2 regions of the Knoellia sp. B-D-2 genome follow, and region 2 is predicted to be linked to the other one. Evidence: predicted binding sites of a transcription regulator. Region 2 holds the regulator's gene; the other holds the start of a gene.
What was found. Region 2 encodes LexA, which represses DNA repair genes until DNA is damaged. Its sites were predicted from a motif close to TCGAACANNTGTTCGA; they were not measured.

Region 1: a site for LexA is predicted at 5,573-5,588, ahead of AC3EU2_RS12850 (HNH endonuclease signature motif containing protein). Genes of this name have one in related genera too.

The regions. Positions count from the first base shown of each region.
Region 1 is NZ_CM173189.1:2,709,129-2,717,225, forward strand. It holds gene AC3EU2_RS12830 (lysylphosphatidylglycerol synthase domain-containing protein) at 1-163, shown strand, start outside; gene AC3EU2_RS12835 (class I SAM-dependent methyltransferase) at 160-981, shown strand; gene AC3EU2_RS12840 (DNA-3-methyladenine glycosylase family protein) at 1,052-1,936, shown strand; gene AC3EU2_RS12845 (vWA domain-containing protein) at 2,016-3,584, opposite strand; gene AC3EU2_RS12850 (HNH endonuclease signature motif containing protein) at 3,682-5,559, opposite strand; gene AC3EU2_RS12855 (hypothetical protein) at 5,710-6,324, opposite strand; gene AC3EU2_RS12860 (coenzyme F420-0:L-glutamate ligase) at 6,321-7,481, opposite strand; gene cofD (2-phospho-L-lactate transferase) at 7,486-8,097, opposite strand, start outside.
Region 2 is NZ_CM173189.1:180,517-188,613, reverse strand. It holds gene AC3EU2_RS00870 (ComEC/Rec2 family competence protein) at 1-1,532, shown strand, start outside; gene AC3EU2_RS00865 (LysR family transcriptional regulator) at 1,593-2,531, opposite strand; gene AC3EU2_RS00860 (hypothetical protein) at 2,668-2,856, shown strand; gene AC3EU2_RS00855 (Sir2 family NAD-dependent protein deacetylase) at 2,906-3,781, shown strand; gene lexA (transcriptional repressor LexA) at 3,786-4,532, opposite strand; gene AC3EU2_RS00845 (LysM peptidoglycan-binding domain-containing protein) at 4,717-5,121, shown strand; gene AC3EU2_RS00840 (VOC family protein) at 5,304-5,768, shown strand; gene AC3EU2_RS00835 (winged helix DNA-binding domain-containing protein) at 5,845-6,972, opposite strand; gene AC3EU2_RS00830 (SRPBCC family protein) at 7,018-7,446, shown strand; gene AC3EU2_RS00825 (GNAT family N-acetyltransferase) at 7,441-8,040, opposite strand.

The DNA of each region.
Region 1 (8,097 bases), 1.3 Mb from region 2:
CGACGGCATCCTCGCCCTGCTGCTCGGTGCGCTCATGCCGTTCCCCGCCGCGTTCACGATCGTCGTCATCGCCCGGTTCTTCTCGGTGGTCGCCGACGTCCTCGTCGCGACGGTCGGGTGGGGGTGGGCGCGGTCGCACCACCTCCTAGGATCACGGACATGAGCGAGCGTCCCCGCGAGGAACAGCTGGCCTACTCCGAGCTGATGGACAAGATGCTCGACGAGCAGGGTCGGCGGCAGAAGGCCGCCAAGCTCATCTCCGTCATCTCGCACGGGCTGGGCCGGACCGCCTCCGACGACGGCGGGCCGCTGGCCGGCCTGCGCGCCGTCGACGTCGGCTGCTCGGCCGGCTTCATCGCCGACGAGCTCGCGCTCGCCGGTGCGACGACGACCGGCGTCGACATCGACGAGCCCGGGCTGGCCAAGGCACGCGCCCGCTTCGGCGAGCGGGTCGACTTCCGGCTCGCGCGCGGCGAGGACCTCCCGTTCGAGGACGGCTCGGTCGACGTCGTCGTGCTCAACCACATCTACGAGCACGTCGTGGACCCCGAGGCGGTCGTCGCCGACATCCACCGCGTCCTCGCGCCCGGCGGCGTCCTCTACCTCGGCATCGGCCACCGGTGGCAGGTCATCGAGCCGCACCACCGACTGCCGTTCCTGTCGTGGTTGCCGCAACGGGCCGCCGACCGCTACCTGCGCCTCACGCGCAAGGGCGACCACTACTACGAGCACTACTCGACCCCGGCCGGGCTGCGACGGATGTTCGCGGCGTTCGACGTGTGGGACTACACCCTGCCCGTGCTCGCCGACCCGGCGGCGTTCGCGGGTGGCGACGTCGTGCCCGCGTGGGTGGGCCGGCTGCCCGAGCAGGCGCTCGCCGCAGCGCTTCCGCTCGTGCCGACCTATGTGTGGCTCGCGTTCAAGGAGCCGGCGCGGCCGGCCGGTCCGCCGCTGCGCGTGGCTCCGCGCCACGTCGGATGAGCGGCACAGCCGGATGAGCGGCTCAATCGGCTCAGCCGGCTTGGAGCGCACGTTCCGTCCGAGTCGGCCGTTGCAGCTGGGCAGCGTCGTCAACGCCTTCCGTCGAGGGTCCGGGGACCCGACCTCGTGGAGCGACCGGGTCGGCACGTGGGTCTTCGCCTGGCGGGTACCGACGGGGCCGGTGACGCTGCGCCTCGTCGACCGGCACCGGCTCGGTGAGGTCGAGGCGCACGCGTGGGGCGACGGCGCCGCGTGGATCCTCGACCGGCTGCCGCACCTGCTCGGCGAGCACGACGACGACGAGGGGTTCACCAGCCACCATGACGTCGTGGCGCAGGCCAGGCGTCGCTTCGCCGGGTGGCGGGTGCCGGCGTCCGGCCTCGTCGTCCAGGCGCTCATCCCCACGATCATCGAGCAGCGCGTCACGGGCAAGGAGGCCTTTGCGGCCTACCGGATGCTGGTGCGCCGCAACGGTTCCACTGCGCCTGGCCTCGGCGCCGACCTGCGCCTCGTCGTGCCCCCCGAGGCCCGGACGTGGGCGCTCATCCCGTCGTGGGAGTGGCTGCGCGCCGGTGTCGACGGGGCCCGGTCCCGCCCGGCCGTGACCGTCGCCACCCGCGCCGGCCGGCTCGAGGACGTCGTGGACCTGCCGTTGCTCGAGGCGCGTCGCCGCATCGAGTCGCTGCCCGGGGTGGGCCGGTGGTCCAGTGCCGAGGTGGCGCAACGGGCGCTCGGCGACCCGGATGCGGTGAGCTTCGGCGACTACCACGTGGCCAAGAACATCGGCTGGGCGCTGACCGGCACTCCCGTCGACGACGACGGTCTCGCCGAGCTGCTCGAGCCGTATGCCGGGCACCGCTACCGGGTGCAGCGCCTGCTCGAGCTCTCGGGGGCGATGCGCCCCAGGCACGGTCCCCGGTTCACCCTGCCCACGCACCTGCCGGGTCGCCGCTGACCCGGGTTGGGCATGAGGTGTGGCGCTGTGGTGGGGTCCGCGGCGCCGGTCACCGAGCGGCGATGCGTCGGGCCTCCGGTCAGCGAGCGGCGACCACGTCCGCCAGCAGCCCGGCGAGCTCGGACGCTCCCGGAGCCTCCTGCTCGAGGAGGGCGTCCACTCGCCGCTGGAGTGAGCTCGGGCTGCGTTCCTCTCCGCCGACGCCGCCCTCGCCGCCCTTGACGAGCTGCGCGAGGTCGGCGACGGCCGCAGCGACTCCAAGCGTCCCGGACGGCGGCTGCGCTGCGCCCAGGGTCAGCGCCAGGGAGTCCTCGCGCTGGTCGTCGCCCTCGACGGAGCGCCACTTCACACTCACCGTCCCGATGCTGTCGCCGACCTCGGCCCGCGCGGTGGGCCGCACCTCGTAGAGGGCGGCGACCCGGTGCCCGGAGCCGACCTCGCCCGCGTCGACGGCCACGTCCTCGAAGTCCTCGTCGGCCAGCGCACGGTTCTCGTAGCCGATGAGCCGGTAGGCGGAGACGGTCGTCGGGTCGAACTCGACCTGGATCTTGGTGTCCTTGGCCACCGGCGTCAGGGTGGCTCGGAGGTCGTCGACGAAGAGGCGCTCGGCCTCCTCGAACGTGTCGACGTAGGCGTAGAAGCCGTCGCCCCGGTCGGCGAGCTGCTCCATGAGGTGGTCGTTGTAGTTGCCCATCCCGAAGCCGACGGTGACGAGGTGGACTCCGCGTCGTCCGTTGTCGCGGATGGCCGAGGCGAGCCGGCCCCCGTCGGTCACCCCGACGTTGGCGACGCCGTCCGAGGCGAGGATGACGACGTTCGTCGCGTCCGCCCGGTGGGCCGAGCGGGCTTGGTCGTAGCCGAGGAGGAGCCCGGCTTCGAGGTTGGTGCTGCCACCGGCCCTGAGTCGGTCGATGGCGGCGAGGATCTCGTCCGCCCGCCGCACGGGCGTGGGTTCGAGCAGCGGCGTGGCATTGGTCTCGTAGGTGACGATGGCGATGGTGTCGCTCGGGCGGAGACTCCCGACGAGGAGTGCGAGAGAGGCCTTCACGAGGCCGAGGCGTTCGCGGATGTCCATCGAGCCGGACGTGTCCACGACCATCGTCAGGGCCACGGGCCGCCACTCCTCCGGGTCGATCTCGCGGGCCTGGAGGCCGATCCGCACCAGCCGGGTCCCGCCCGTTCCGGATGGCGCCGCGGACTGGTCGGAGCGCAGCTCGAGGTCCTGTCGTTCGGGGTGGGGGAAGCCGCTGTCGAACGAGTTCACCCACTCCTCGGCTCGCACGGACTCCGGCGGCGGGAGGTGCCCGTCCGCGAGCAGGGTCCGGGCCACACGGTACGAGCCAGTGTCCACGTCGGCCGCGAACGTCGACCGGGGGTTTTCGCGGGTGTCGACGAACCCCTGGGTGCCCGCGTCGACGAAGGTGTTGTCGTCAAGGAGCCCGGGCTCGCTCGGTGCGGGCAGGGGCAGCGCGGTGCCGCCCGAACCGTTCTGGCCCGCCATGGGTCCGGCGGCCTGACCGGAGACGCTCCCTGACGCCGTGTCGTCCTGCTGCTCGGAGTAGGTGTCGTAGTACTTCTTCGCGTCCGGGGACGCGTCGTCCCCACCTGTGGCCGAACACCCGGAGGCGACGACGACGATGCTAACCATCCATGCTGCGTGACGGGGTCTCATGCGGCTGGGACGAGACTTGGGGTCTCCATGGTTCCGGCCGTTGCCGAACCGCAACACAGGCAAGTGCCTCAAGTCAGAACGGCGGGTCGTCCGAGGGGTCCGGCGGAGCGCTTCTGGGGGTGGGGATGTCGACGAGGACGGGCGTGATGTCGGTGTGCCAGTCGATGCGTACGGGTGGGCGGGGTCGGGTGTCGGCCTCGGCGAGGTCGAGCAGCCGGGTGAGGCTGAGCTCGAGGAGGGTGGGGATGAGTGCTGGGTCGGCGGGTCGCGCGACGGGTGCTGCCGTGGCTGGGGATTGGGCGTCGCCGTGGGCGTGCTCGTCCGCCACTGCGGCGCGGGTGGGTGCGGGTGCGGGGTGGTGGATGCGGTCGAGGTGGTCGACGGGGTGGGTGTCGGTGGTGTGGCCGGTGGGGTCGGTCCAGTGCACGGTGCCGTCGGGGTCGAGGTGGGCGGTCCAGCCGGGTCGTTGCTTGACGCGGTGGTGGCGCCGGCAGAGGCAGATGAGGTTCGTGGCGGTGGTGGCCCCGGTGGGCCAGGGGGTGACGTGGTCGAGGTCGCAGGAGCGGGCGTTGACGGCGCAGCCGGGGAAGCGGCAGTGTCCGTCGCGCAGGCGGATGAGGCGTTGGAGTGCGGGGGAGGGTCGGTAGCGGTCCTCGACCGTGCCCGGTGGGGGTGGTCTCAGGTCGCAGGGGGCGAGGCTCTTGGGGACGGTTCCGGCGACGATGGCGCCGGTGTCGGGGTCGCAGTCCAGTGCGGTGGAGTGAACGATCCGTACGTGGGCGGGGAGCTGGGCCAGGTCCACGGTCGTCGTGCCCGGTCGTCCGAGCCCGCCGAGCTCGACGACCCCGCGCCGGGCAGCACCATCGGCCCGGGTGACCGCGTCGCGCGGCTCGCCCCGCCCTGCGGGAGTGGCGACGTCGTCGCGGTCCTCACGTTCGGCCCGTGTGGTCGTGTCGCCGGCTGCGTCGCGCGGCGAGGACGCGGGGGTGCGGCGTCCTGCCGTCCTGGTCGTCGCGGAGTCGGCGCGGGCCGCGGGCTCGGGCGCGGGTGCAGGCGCGGGTGCCGGTTCGGGTCCGGCGTCGTCGGTGGCCGGCTCGGTCTCGGTCTGGGTCTGGTCACCGGCTGTGGTGGCGGGGGTGGTGGCGTGGAGGTGGAGGGTGACGTCGGCCTGCTGGAGGATGAGCTGGGCCATGGCGTCCATCCGGGCCTGGTCGAGGGTGAGGGTGGGGTCCTCGGCGCGCAGGTCGCGGGCCAGGGAGTCGACCGCCTGCCACATCACCAGGGACTGCTCGACCGGGACCAGCCCGTCCCACTGGTCGGCGGCGGCGGAGACCGCCCGCCGGATCAGGGAGCGTTCCTTGCGGGCCCGTGCGGCCTCCTTGTCGGCGACCTCGGGGGCCAGGCGGGCGATGAGCCGGCGGGTGCGCGACGCCAACGGTCCGGCCGTCTCGTCCCACCCGCGCGGGTGCTCGAACCGGGCCACGAGCCGGTCGGCGATGTCGTGGGCGACCTGGTCGGGGCAGCGGACCAGCTCCTTGGTGACGACCGCGGCACGCCACTGGTCGAGGTCCCCGGCGCCCATCGCGTCGACGAGCTGCGGGGTGACCCCGACCTGGTGCACCGCGGCCTCGACCCGCCGGGCCGCGACCGGTGCGGAGACCCCGAGCCGGGTCGAGACCAGCGCGGGCGCGTCCTCGGCGACGAACCCCAGGCCGTGCCGGCGCCAGGACCAGCCCTGCTCGGCCTCGTCGTCGCGGACCTCGTCGTGCGCGGCGACGTGCGCGATCGCGCGGGTCTGGATGGCGGAGGCGATGTTGAGCACCTGCTGCGACACCTCCACGGTCTCGAGCAGCTCCTCGACACCCGACGACCCCGCCCCACCCTCGTCCGCGGGCGCCGCGACGGCGGCATACAGCTCCGTCAACGCCACCTTCACCGCCCCGAGATCCATACCCCGATTCTACTCGAACGCACGTTCGCAGACAAGAGTTGTCCACAGTCAATTCGTCTGTGCTGCAAGCGAATCCGTTGATCGGCGGTTGCCTCAGGCCACCTTCGTTCGACCGAAAGGTCGGCCCAGTGGCCGACCCTTGTTCGACCGTCAGTCGACGGGCATCGAGTCCAGCAGGGCCGCCAGCGGGGGAGGGCACGACGCCTCGGCGATGGCGCCGGCGAGAGCCGCCGCAAGCAGCTCCTTGCGCCCGGAGGTCGTGCCGCAGAACCGGTGCAGCTGCTCGTGAGCGGGACGGCCCTGCCACGCGGGCTGGCGGGTGAACGCGGCGAACGCGCCATCGAGCCCCACCTCGGCCAGCACCATGCGCGTTCCGTCGACGCCGAGCGCGCGGATCAGCTCGTCCTCCAGGTCGCGCCGACACACGTGGAAGCCGTGGGCCGGAAGTTCGTCGACCGAGAGAAGGTCCCCGACCCCACCCCCGTCGACCGGCACCCCGTGAACGGCCTCGAGCGCCCGGACGAAGAACGTCGCCTCCCGCTCGTCGCAGAGCCCGACGACGGTGGGGCGGGGGTCGGCTGCTCGTGCCGCTTCGAGGTGGCGACGGATGTTGGTCGCGCCGCCCATGTCGACGAGACGGCAGGGCTCGTCCTCGGGCCGAACCCCTCGCGTGGCCCGCAGTGCGCGTACGGCCGCGACGTCGCTGGTGCCCTCGAGGAGCACCCACGTCCGGCCGCCGTTGGGCGGGTCCGCCGACGAGGTCACGGCACCGGGCGCCGAGGGTTCGGGGTGGCGCGGACCAAGACGTTGATGACTGAGACGGTGATGGTGTCCTCGGCCGTCGGTTCACCCCACCCGATCAGGGCGAGGTCCTCACTGGCAGCCGCGACCTCGAGCCGCTGCGCCAGGCGACCCAGCCGGAAGGCGTCGGACGCGCCGAGCGTCACTGCGGCGAGCGGCTCCCCGTCGGCGGACGCACCGAGCGAGTCGTCCGGGACGTCCAACAGCTCGAGGTCGAGGCTCGCGTCCTCATCGGCCCAGAGGGTGAGGGCGACCACCCGGGACATCCGCGCGGCGAGGGTCTCGGGACCCACCGACCTGATCCCGACGGTGTCCGAGTCCGCTGACCCCGGCGCCACGCCCAGGGCTGCGCGCAGCGCCTCGACGTGACCCAGCGCGAACCAGTCGCCGGCCCCCGTCCGCACGAGCTCCGCTGCACCAGCAACGAGTTCGCCACCCTCGCCCTCGAACCACGCGAGCGGCAGCCCGCGCACGAGCGCCGCGGCCACCCCGTCGGCCTTGCCCTTGACGAGGTCTGCGGCAGAGGCGATCTCGTCGGCCACGGCCCGAGCCGTCACCGCCAGCATCCGTCCGTCGACGTCATCCTCGCCGCGGTGGTCGAGCAGGACGCGCAGCCCGGCCGACCCCAGGGCGAAGTCGGTCAGCCCCTCTCGCCACGGCCGACCCGCCGTGTCGCTGAGGACCACGGCGACAGGTGCGCGGGACGGCATACCGGCTTGTGAGAGCAGGGACCCACGAAGGTCACGGGCGCACGCGTCCGGGTCGTGGGGAAGGAGGAGCAGGTCACCCGACGGCCCGGTGTTGGAGGCGTCGACGCCGGCGGCGGCCATGACCGGTCCGGCCAGCGCCTCGACGACCCGGGTCACCTGCTCGCCAGAGGCGCGCTCGGCGACGACTCGGCTCGACTCGCGCAGCACGACCTCGGCCTTGCCCGCGGCAGCGGCAGCGCCAGATGCCCTGAGCCCCAACGCCTTCGAGACCACCTTGCTCGACACGACGACGACGTCACCGGCCGCGAGGGAGTCGGGCCCGAGCGCTGCCAGCAGGAGCGCCGCGACGTCGTCACCCGTCCGCACCTCGGGGACCCCGAGCAGCGGGACGATCGTCAGGGAGGCGGTCACGCGGTCACCGTCGGACGCGCTCGGCGAGGGCGAGGAGGTCGGCCGCCATCGCTGCGGTCGCGTCGACGTCGGTCATGAGGAGCGGCCCTCCGTGGACGGCGGTCTCGACGCCACGGACCCTCACCGACGCGTCGGCGGGGTCGACCAGCCACCCGTCGAGGAAGTCCGCGTAGAGCCCCGCCACCGCGGCGCTCGTCGAGTCGACGCCGATGGCCGACAGGCACGCGTCGGCGTGCCCGCGCACGGGTCGTCCGGAGATGAGCGGCGAGACGCCGACGACGGGCGCGTTCGAGCCGCGCAGCGCGTCGCGGACGCCGGGAACGCCAAGGATGATGCCGATCGACACGACCGGGTTGCTGGGCGGCAGCACGATGACGTCGGCATCGCGCAACGCGTCGAGGACACCCGGCGCGGCAGCCGCCCGGTCCAGTCCGGCGACGACGAACCGCGACGCCGGCACCGCGGCACGCAGCCGGACCCACCACTCCTGGAAGTGCACGGCCCGCTGCGTCTCACCCTCGTCGAGGACGACGTGGGTCTCGACCGGGGTGTCGGTCATGGGCAGCAGCGTGATCCGCTGCTCCGGCAGGCCCCACCGCGCGGCGAGGCGGGCGGT
Region 2 (8,097 bases):
GTCGCTGGCGTCCGGTCGTGGTCGCCCTCACCATCGTCGGCTTCGTCGTCCTCGCCCGCCCCGAACCCAGCGTCGTGCGCGCCGCGGCCATGGGGCTCATCGGCCTGCTCGGCGTCAGCCGGTCGCGGCGCCGGGCCGGGATCCCGGTGCTCGCCGGCGCCATCGTCGTCGTGCTCGTCGTCGACCCGTGGATGGCGCGCTCGTTCGGGTTCGCCCTGTCCGCCCTCGCGACGCTCGGGCTGCTCCTCTTCACCCGCCCGTGGGGTGACGCCATCGCCACCCACCTCCCGTCCCGCCTGGCACTGCTCGGGCCGGCGATCGCCATTCCCGTTGCGGCACAGGCGATGTGCGCGCCGATCGTCGTGCTGCTCCAGGGATCGGTCAGCGTCGTCGGTGTCCTCGCGAACCTCGTGGCGGCGCCGCTGGTCGCTCCCGCCACGATCGCGGGGGTGTGCGCCGCGGTCGTCTCCGTCGTCGCCGACCGACCGGCCGAGCTCATCGCCTGGCTCGGCGCCCTGCCCACGCTCGGCATCGCGAGGACGGCGCGGGTCATGGCGGAGGTCCCGGGTGGGACGATGCCGTGGCCCGACGGCGTGCTGGGAGCCCTGCTCCTCGCCGGCCTCACCGTCCTCGCCGTCCTGTCAGGGCGCTGGCTGGCGCGGGTCACCCTGCTCCGACCGCTGGTGGCCCTGGCCGTCGTCGCGCTCACCGTGGCGGTGACGATGCCGACGCGCATCATCACGTGGCCGGCGGACGGTTGGCGGATCGTCTTCTGCGACGTCGGGCAGGGTGATGCGGCCGTCATCCGCACCGGACCCGGCCGAGCACTGGTCGTGGACACCGGCCCGGACCCACCGCGCGTCGACGGCTGCCTCGCGGACCTCGACGTCGAGGTGGTGGACGCGGTCGTGCTCACCCACTTCCACGCGGACCACGTCGAGGGGCTGCCCGGGGTGCTCGACGACCGAACCGTCGGTCAGGTGTTCACGTCACCCGTCGGAGACCCCGCCCACCAGGTCGGTGAGGTGACGGACTGGACGAGAGCACACGGCATACCGCTGTCCGTCCTGGCTGCCGGCGACCGGCTCACCTTCGGTGACGTCACCGCGGAGGTGTGGGCGCCGGCGCGACGCATCGCCGCGGGGTCGGTGCCCAACAACGCGAGCGTGGTCCTCGCCGTCCACGTCGGCGCGGTCGACGCCCTCCTGCTCGGGGACGTCGAACGCGAGGCGGCGCACGACCTGCTTCTCCGGCTCCGACGTGACCCGTCGATGGCCGCCGTCGCGCAGGATCTCGACGTCGTGAAGACGCCGCACCACGGGAGCGCGAACCTCGATGCCGGGCTCATGGCCGCCGTGCGTGCGCCGGTCGCCGTGGTGAGCGTCGGGGAGGACAACGACTACGGACACCCGACGGCGGCGCACCTGACGATGATGCAGCGCAACGGGTATGCCGTGCACCGCACCGACGAGCGCGGCCACATCGCCCTCGTCGAGCGTGACGGCCGGATCGAGGTGGTCACCGAGAGGTGAGCCCCCCTGCACCACAGGGGCGCCGGCCCGACCGCCTCGGCGCCAGAGGGTGCCGACGGGTCAGCGGACGGCCGACTGCGCGGCCTTCTTCGTCGCCGCGTCGGCGCTCTCCACGAGCGCGTCGAGGGTGGCCCTGACGGCAGGGACCCGCTGCAGGTCCGGGGTCGTCACGGCGACGATGTGGCGCCGCGACGCGGGGGTCATCGGCAGGGCGACGACGTCCTCGTGGTGGACGGTCCTGAGGATGAGGTCGGGGATGACGGCGATGCCGAGGCCCTCGGCGATGAGCCCCATGACGGCGACGTAGTCCTCGGTCTCGTAGGCGACGTCCGGCACGTAACCGGCGGTGCTCGCGAGCTGCAGGAGGTGGCCACGGCACCGGGGGCAGCCGGCGATCCAGGTCTCGTCCTCGAGCGCGGCCATGTCGACCTTCGTCGAGGTCGCCAGCGCGTGCGTGCGGGGGACGGCGAGCAGGACCTCGTCGTCGAGCAGCGGGGTGGTGACGAACGCCTCGAGGTCCTCCTCCCCGCGGCCGAGGTCCGTTCCCTCGTAGACGAACGCGACCGCGAGGTCGCACTCACCGGCGCGCAGCGCGGCGAGCGACTCGCGCGGCTCGCCCTCGCTGAAGGTGATCGAGACGCCCGGGTGCTTCGCCTTGACCTTCGCGAGGGCCTTGGGGACGAGCGTGGCCGAGGCGGACGGGAAGGCCATGAGGCGCACGCGTCCGGACCGGAGCCCGGCGATCGCGGCCACCTCCTCCTCCGCGGCGTCGAGGGCCGAGAGCACCGGACCGGCGTGCCGCGCGAGCACGGCGCCGGCCTCGGTGAGGCGGACGCTGCGGCCCACGCGCTCGACGAGCGTCGTGCCCGTGCGGTTCTCGAGACGGCGGACCATCTGCGAGATGGCGGGCTGGGAGTAGCCGAGGGAGAGCGCCGCCGCCGTGAAGCTGCCTTCGTCGGCGATGGCGCGCATGACCCGGAGTCCTGCGGCATCGATCATGCGGCCATCCTATAACCAGAAGTTATCGAGATCCATCGGGACGGTTCAATCCCTGATGTCGCACGCCCACGGGCGCGCGGCGGCGACGCTCGTCCCTCGGGTGTATCAGCGGCCGAGGTGCGCCCTCCTGATGGGCATGAGGACGACGAACCGCCGGCGGACCGCCCGCCGCAGCCACCACCCGGACGTCACGTGCGACGGCCTCGGGCGGTGGCACTGGAAGTGCGCGTGCGGCGCCGGCTCCTACGGCGGCTCCTCGGCGGTGGACTGGCGCTGGATGCTCACCGCCGCCCTGGTCCACCAGAACGCCTGCCCCGGCGAGTGACCTCGCGTGACCCTGGGGCGACGTCAGGACGACCACTTACGATGTCGGGGTGAGCCCTGAGGTGTCGGTCCGCGAGGTCGCGTCGCTGCTGCGCGAAACCGGCCCGGCGCTCGTCCTCACCGGTGCCGGCATGTCGACCGAGAGCGGCATCCCCGACTACCGCGGCCCCGACGGCAACCGCCGGGTCACGCCGATGTCACACCAGGAGTTCACGGCGACCAGCGAGGCGCGGCAGCGCTACTGGGCGCGCAGCTTCATCGGCTGGCAGCGCTTCAGCGCGGCCGAGCCCAACGACGGCCACCTCGCCGTCACCGACCTCCAACGCGCCGGGGCGCTCGGAGCCGTCATCACCCAGAACGTCGACGGTCTGCACCAGGACGCCGGCACCCGTGAGGTCATCGAGCTGCACGGGTCGCTGGCCGAGGTCGTCTGCCTCACCTGCGAGGGCCGGGTCGACCGCGGTCTGCTCCAGGCGCTCATGGACGACGCCAACCCCGACTTCGCCTCACGCGCCCTCGGGGCCGTGGTCGACGGCTCCCGGGTGAGCAGCCAGATCCGCCCGGACGGCGACATCGTCCTCGCCGACGACGCCGTCACCACCTTCGTCACGCCCCGGTGCCTGGCGTGCGACGCCGACACCCTCAAACCCGACGTCGTCTTCTTCGGCGGCGCCGTCCCCAAGCCCCGCGTCGAGCAGTGCTACGCGCTCACCGAGGCGGCGTCCGCACTCGTCGTCCTCGGGTCGTCGCTCAAGGTGATGAGCGGCTACCGGTTCGTTCGGCGGGCGGCAGCACGCGGCATACCCGTCGTCGTCATCACGAGGGGCCCCACACGCGGGGACGCCGAGACGACGCACCGGATCGATGCGCCGCTCGGCGTCACACTCGCCGCGCTCACCCGTGCCGTCCAGGCCCAGGTGGCGTGACCCCTCAGATCCGGCGCAGGACGGCCGTGACCTTGCCGAGGACCGTCGCGTGGTCGCCGTCGATCGGGTCGAAGGCCGGGTTGTGCGGCATGAGCCAGACCTTGCCGTCCTTGCGCTTGAACGTCTTGACCGTCGCCTCGTTGTCGAGCATCGCCGCGACGATGTCGCCGTTGTCGGCGCTCGGCTGCTGCCGGACGACGACCCAGTCGCCGTCGCAGATTGCCGCATCGACCATCGAGTCACCGACGACCTTGAGCAGGAAGAGCGAGCCCTCGCCGACGATCTGCTTCGGCAGCGGGAAGACGTCGTCGACCATCTCCTCGGCCATGATCGGCACGCCGGCGGCGATCCGGCCGAGGACGGGCACGTAGCTCGCCTCGGGCCGCGCGTCGCCCGAGCCGGTCGGGTCGAGGTCGGCGTCCACGTCGTCCGGGGTGGCGCCACCGCGGTAGCCGCGGATGTCGCTCGGGGTGTCGGGGGAGATGACCTCGATCGCCCGTGGCCGGTTGGGGTCGCGCCGCAGGTAGCCCTTCTTCTCGAGGGCGTGCAGCTGGTGCGAGACCGAGCTGGGGGAGGTGAGGCCCACGGCCTGGCCGATCTCGCGCATGCTCGGCGGGTAGCCGCGGCGGTCGACCGAGTTGCGGATGACGTCGAGGACCTTGCGCTGCCGCACCGTGAGCGTGCCGTCGCCGGGGTCGCGGTCAGGCAGCTGGTGGACGTCGGCGTCGGGGGGGCCGCTCTTGTCGCTCATCTCGTCTCCTCTGAAACCAGTGGTGTCAGTGGTGCCTGATTGGCTTCCTGACATGACCACAGCGTACGGAGTTCGGGCGGACGGATCAAACACCTGTTCGACGCGTGTCTTGAAGTCCTCGAACATCCGTGCTAGACATCGTACAGACGTTCTATCGAACGTTCTTTCGACCCAGGAGGACTCCATGAGTGCAGCAGCGGCCCTCGACGGCACCGCGGCGGGGTATGCCGTCCCGCTCCCGATGCGTCGCCCGGAGCGTCCGCGCCTCGTCCTCGTCCCCACCGGCGAGGCCGTCACCGTGGCTCCCCGGCCGGCCCTCCGGCTGACCCGGGGCGGGCGCCTGGCCCTCACGAGCACCGTCCTGCTCATCGCCCTCGTCGCGGCGTTCGTCGGCCTCACCGGGGGCGCCGCGGCCTCCTCGACCCCGGAGCGCATCACCGTCGAGCAGGGCCAGACGCTGTCGGAGATCGCCGCCGAGCACATGACCGGCACGTCGATCGCCTCGGCCGTCGCCGAGCTGCAGCTGGCCAACGGTCTCAGCAGCGCCCAGGTCCGCGCCGGCCAGCAGATCGTCATCCCGCAGGGCTGACGACCACGACTCCGAGCCGCTTCGACCCCGGCTCGGTCCTGAGTCCATGGCAGAGCCTCGACCCCTCGCCGACTCAGTACGAAGGGCGCCCCGCGGACAGCTGCGCGGGGCGCCCTTTGCGTTTTGCCCGGTCCGAGGGCGCGCCGCGGAACATCGGCGGCGGCGCCGCCCTTGACCTTGGCATGAGCACCGAGAGCACCGAGCGCATCCAGAGGGTGAGGCAGCTGCGGGTCGTCGTCGAGGCGGCCGACTACGACGAGGCGGTGCGGTTCTACCGCGACGTCCTCGGCATGGACGAGATCGCCGCGTTCTCCGAGGGTGGTGAGGACCGGGTCGCGATCCTCGAGGCTGGTCGGGCGACCTTCGAGATCGCCAGCCCGGCGCACAAGGTCGCGATCGACGCCGTCGAGGCCGGCGGGACCCCGAGCCCGCGGATCCGGATCGCGTTCGAGGTCGACGACGCCGAGCGGTCCACCCGCGACGCCGAGGACGCCGGCGCGACCGTCGTCGCCGAGCCGGTCCTCACGCCGTGGAAGTCGCTCAACTCCCGGCTCGAGGCACCCGCCGACCTCACCGTCACCCTCTTCGAGGAGACGGCTGAGTCGCACGAGCGCGCCCAGCGAGAGGGCTTCGACACCGCCGGCTGATTCGCGTGCCGTTTCGCGCCCGGCGTGTCGCGTGCCCAACGGGGGAATTGGCGAGTTGGGGACGGGGAGCGGGGGGTCAGGGGCTGGTGAGGACGAGGTCGAGGGGGCGCTCGTGGAAGGCGGCGAGACGCTCGGCTGCCTCGGCGATGCCGTCGCGTTCGGCGGCGGTGAGGTCGACCTCGGGTCGCACCGTGACGACGGCCTGCTTCGGCCCCACCGTGCGCTTGAAGGTGCCGACGTCGTGTCCGTCGACGACGACGATCCCGCCACCGGCCTCAGACATCAGGCGCGTCCGGTCCGCGTCGCGGTTGCGACGGAGGAACCCCGTGCTCGGGTAGGTGAGGGCCGCCTCGTCGAACGTCGACAGGAGGTAGGCCCGGTGCGGCCGGGTCGTGCGCGCCGACACCGACGGGTCGAACCACAGGGTCTCGTCCTGGCACTCGACCTGCTCGAGCGGGCGCGAGGACCGCAACGTCGCGGAGGTGGTGAGCTCGGCTGTGGCGGAACGGATCTCGGTGAGCGTCATGCCACTCCACCGCTGCAGGTCGCGTTCGGAGGCGGGTCCGTGCCCGGCGTAGAAGCGGTGGGTCAGCTCGACGGCGGCCTGCTCGCGGGACCACCCGTCGGAGTCCGCGCGCGCGACGACGTCGTCGACGAGGGCGTAGGTGTGCTCGACCCCGCGCGGCGGCCCCGAGCAGATGACCGAGCGCACCTCGGCCGTCATGAGCTGGTGGGCCATGGCCTCGCCCGGCCCGGGCAGCCCGGCGTCGGAGAAGGCCGGACCGAGCTCCTTGCGGGTCATGGTGCGACCGTCGGCGAGCAGCTGGTGGAGCAGCTCGATGCCGCGGTCCTTGACCTCCGGAGTGACCCCGAGCTGGCGGTGGCGTGACGCGGCCGACGCCTCGACCTTGGCGCCGGTGAGCGACTGGATCCAGCGGAGGTCCTCGGGCACGACGTGGTGCCAGGTGGGCCGCAGGACGTGGGTGCGCACCCAGCCGCCAGCCGACTGCGCGGCCAGCACACCGGCACACGTCGTGTTGCGCGAGCGCATCGCGAGGGAGTGGGCCGCGAGCGGCGCGTCCTGGCTCTGCACGCAGGTGAGGAGCCGGACGGCGTCGGCGGCGTGGGGGAGCGGAGCGGCCGCGAGGCGCTGGACGGCCAGGCGTCGCCGGAGCACCCACGCGTGGGTGACGGTTCGAGTCACGACGCGGCCCTCGCGCGCGACCAAGGGGACCGCGACAATGAGGACATGGAGCGGAGCACGAGCGTGGACATCGAGGCGGCGCCCGAGCGGGTCTGGGACGTCATGAGCGACGTCGAGCGGTGGCCGGAGTGGGCCGAGACGGTGACGTCGGTGACCCGCCTCGACGCGGAGCCGCTGGGCCTCGGCTCGCGGGTGCGGGTGGAGCAGCCGAAGCTGCCGCCGACGGAGTACGTCGTGACCGAGTTCGACCCGGGTCGGGGGTTCACGTGGGTCGCCACCGGGCCGGGGGTGCGGACGACTGCGCGGCACAGCATCGCGGCGCGACCCGAGGGAGGTTCGCGCGTGGTCCTGGCCGTCGAGCAGGCCGGTCCCGTCGGCAGGGTCATGGGGCGGCTCTTCTTCAGCGGGCTCACCGACCGCTACCTCGCGACCGAGGCGGCCGGTCTGAAGGCGCGCAGCGAGTCGGGTTCATGAGGCCAGCGTCCGGCGCATCGTGAGCCGCGGCAGCCTGCTCGCCGTCGCCTTGGTGGTGCCGACGACCTCGAACCCGCAGCGCTCGAACATCGCCCTCGTGCCGACGAACGCCATCGTGAGGTCCATCCGGCCGGTCGGGTCGACGGGGTGCGACTCGACCGCCGGCGCGCCACGGCTCGCGGCGTAGTCCACCGCTCCGTCGATGAGGTGCTGGGTCACACCGCGCCTGCGGTAGCCGCTGCGCACGACGACGCAGACGATGCTCCACACGGGCAGGTCGTCGGTCGGGAGCATGAGCGCCGACTTCTCGAGGCGGGTGATCTCCGAGCGGGGCCCGATGTTGCACCACCCGACCGGGGTCCCGTCGAGGTAGGTGACGACGCCCGGAGGGTGCTCGCGTTCGCACAGCGCCCGCATCGCCCGCTCGCGCTGGTCCGCGCCGTCCCCGCCGAGCTCGGTGATCTCGGCCGCGGTGAGCCGGTGCGACAGGCACCAGCAGTGCGTGGCGCGACGGTTCCGGTTGACGACGTCGGCGAAGTCCTCGAACCGGTCGGGCGTCACCGGGTGCGTCTCCCACACGGGCTCGGTGGTCATGCGTTCATCGTGCCGTCTCCCACCGACACGTGCGAACGCGCGTTAACGTGACAGCGT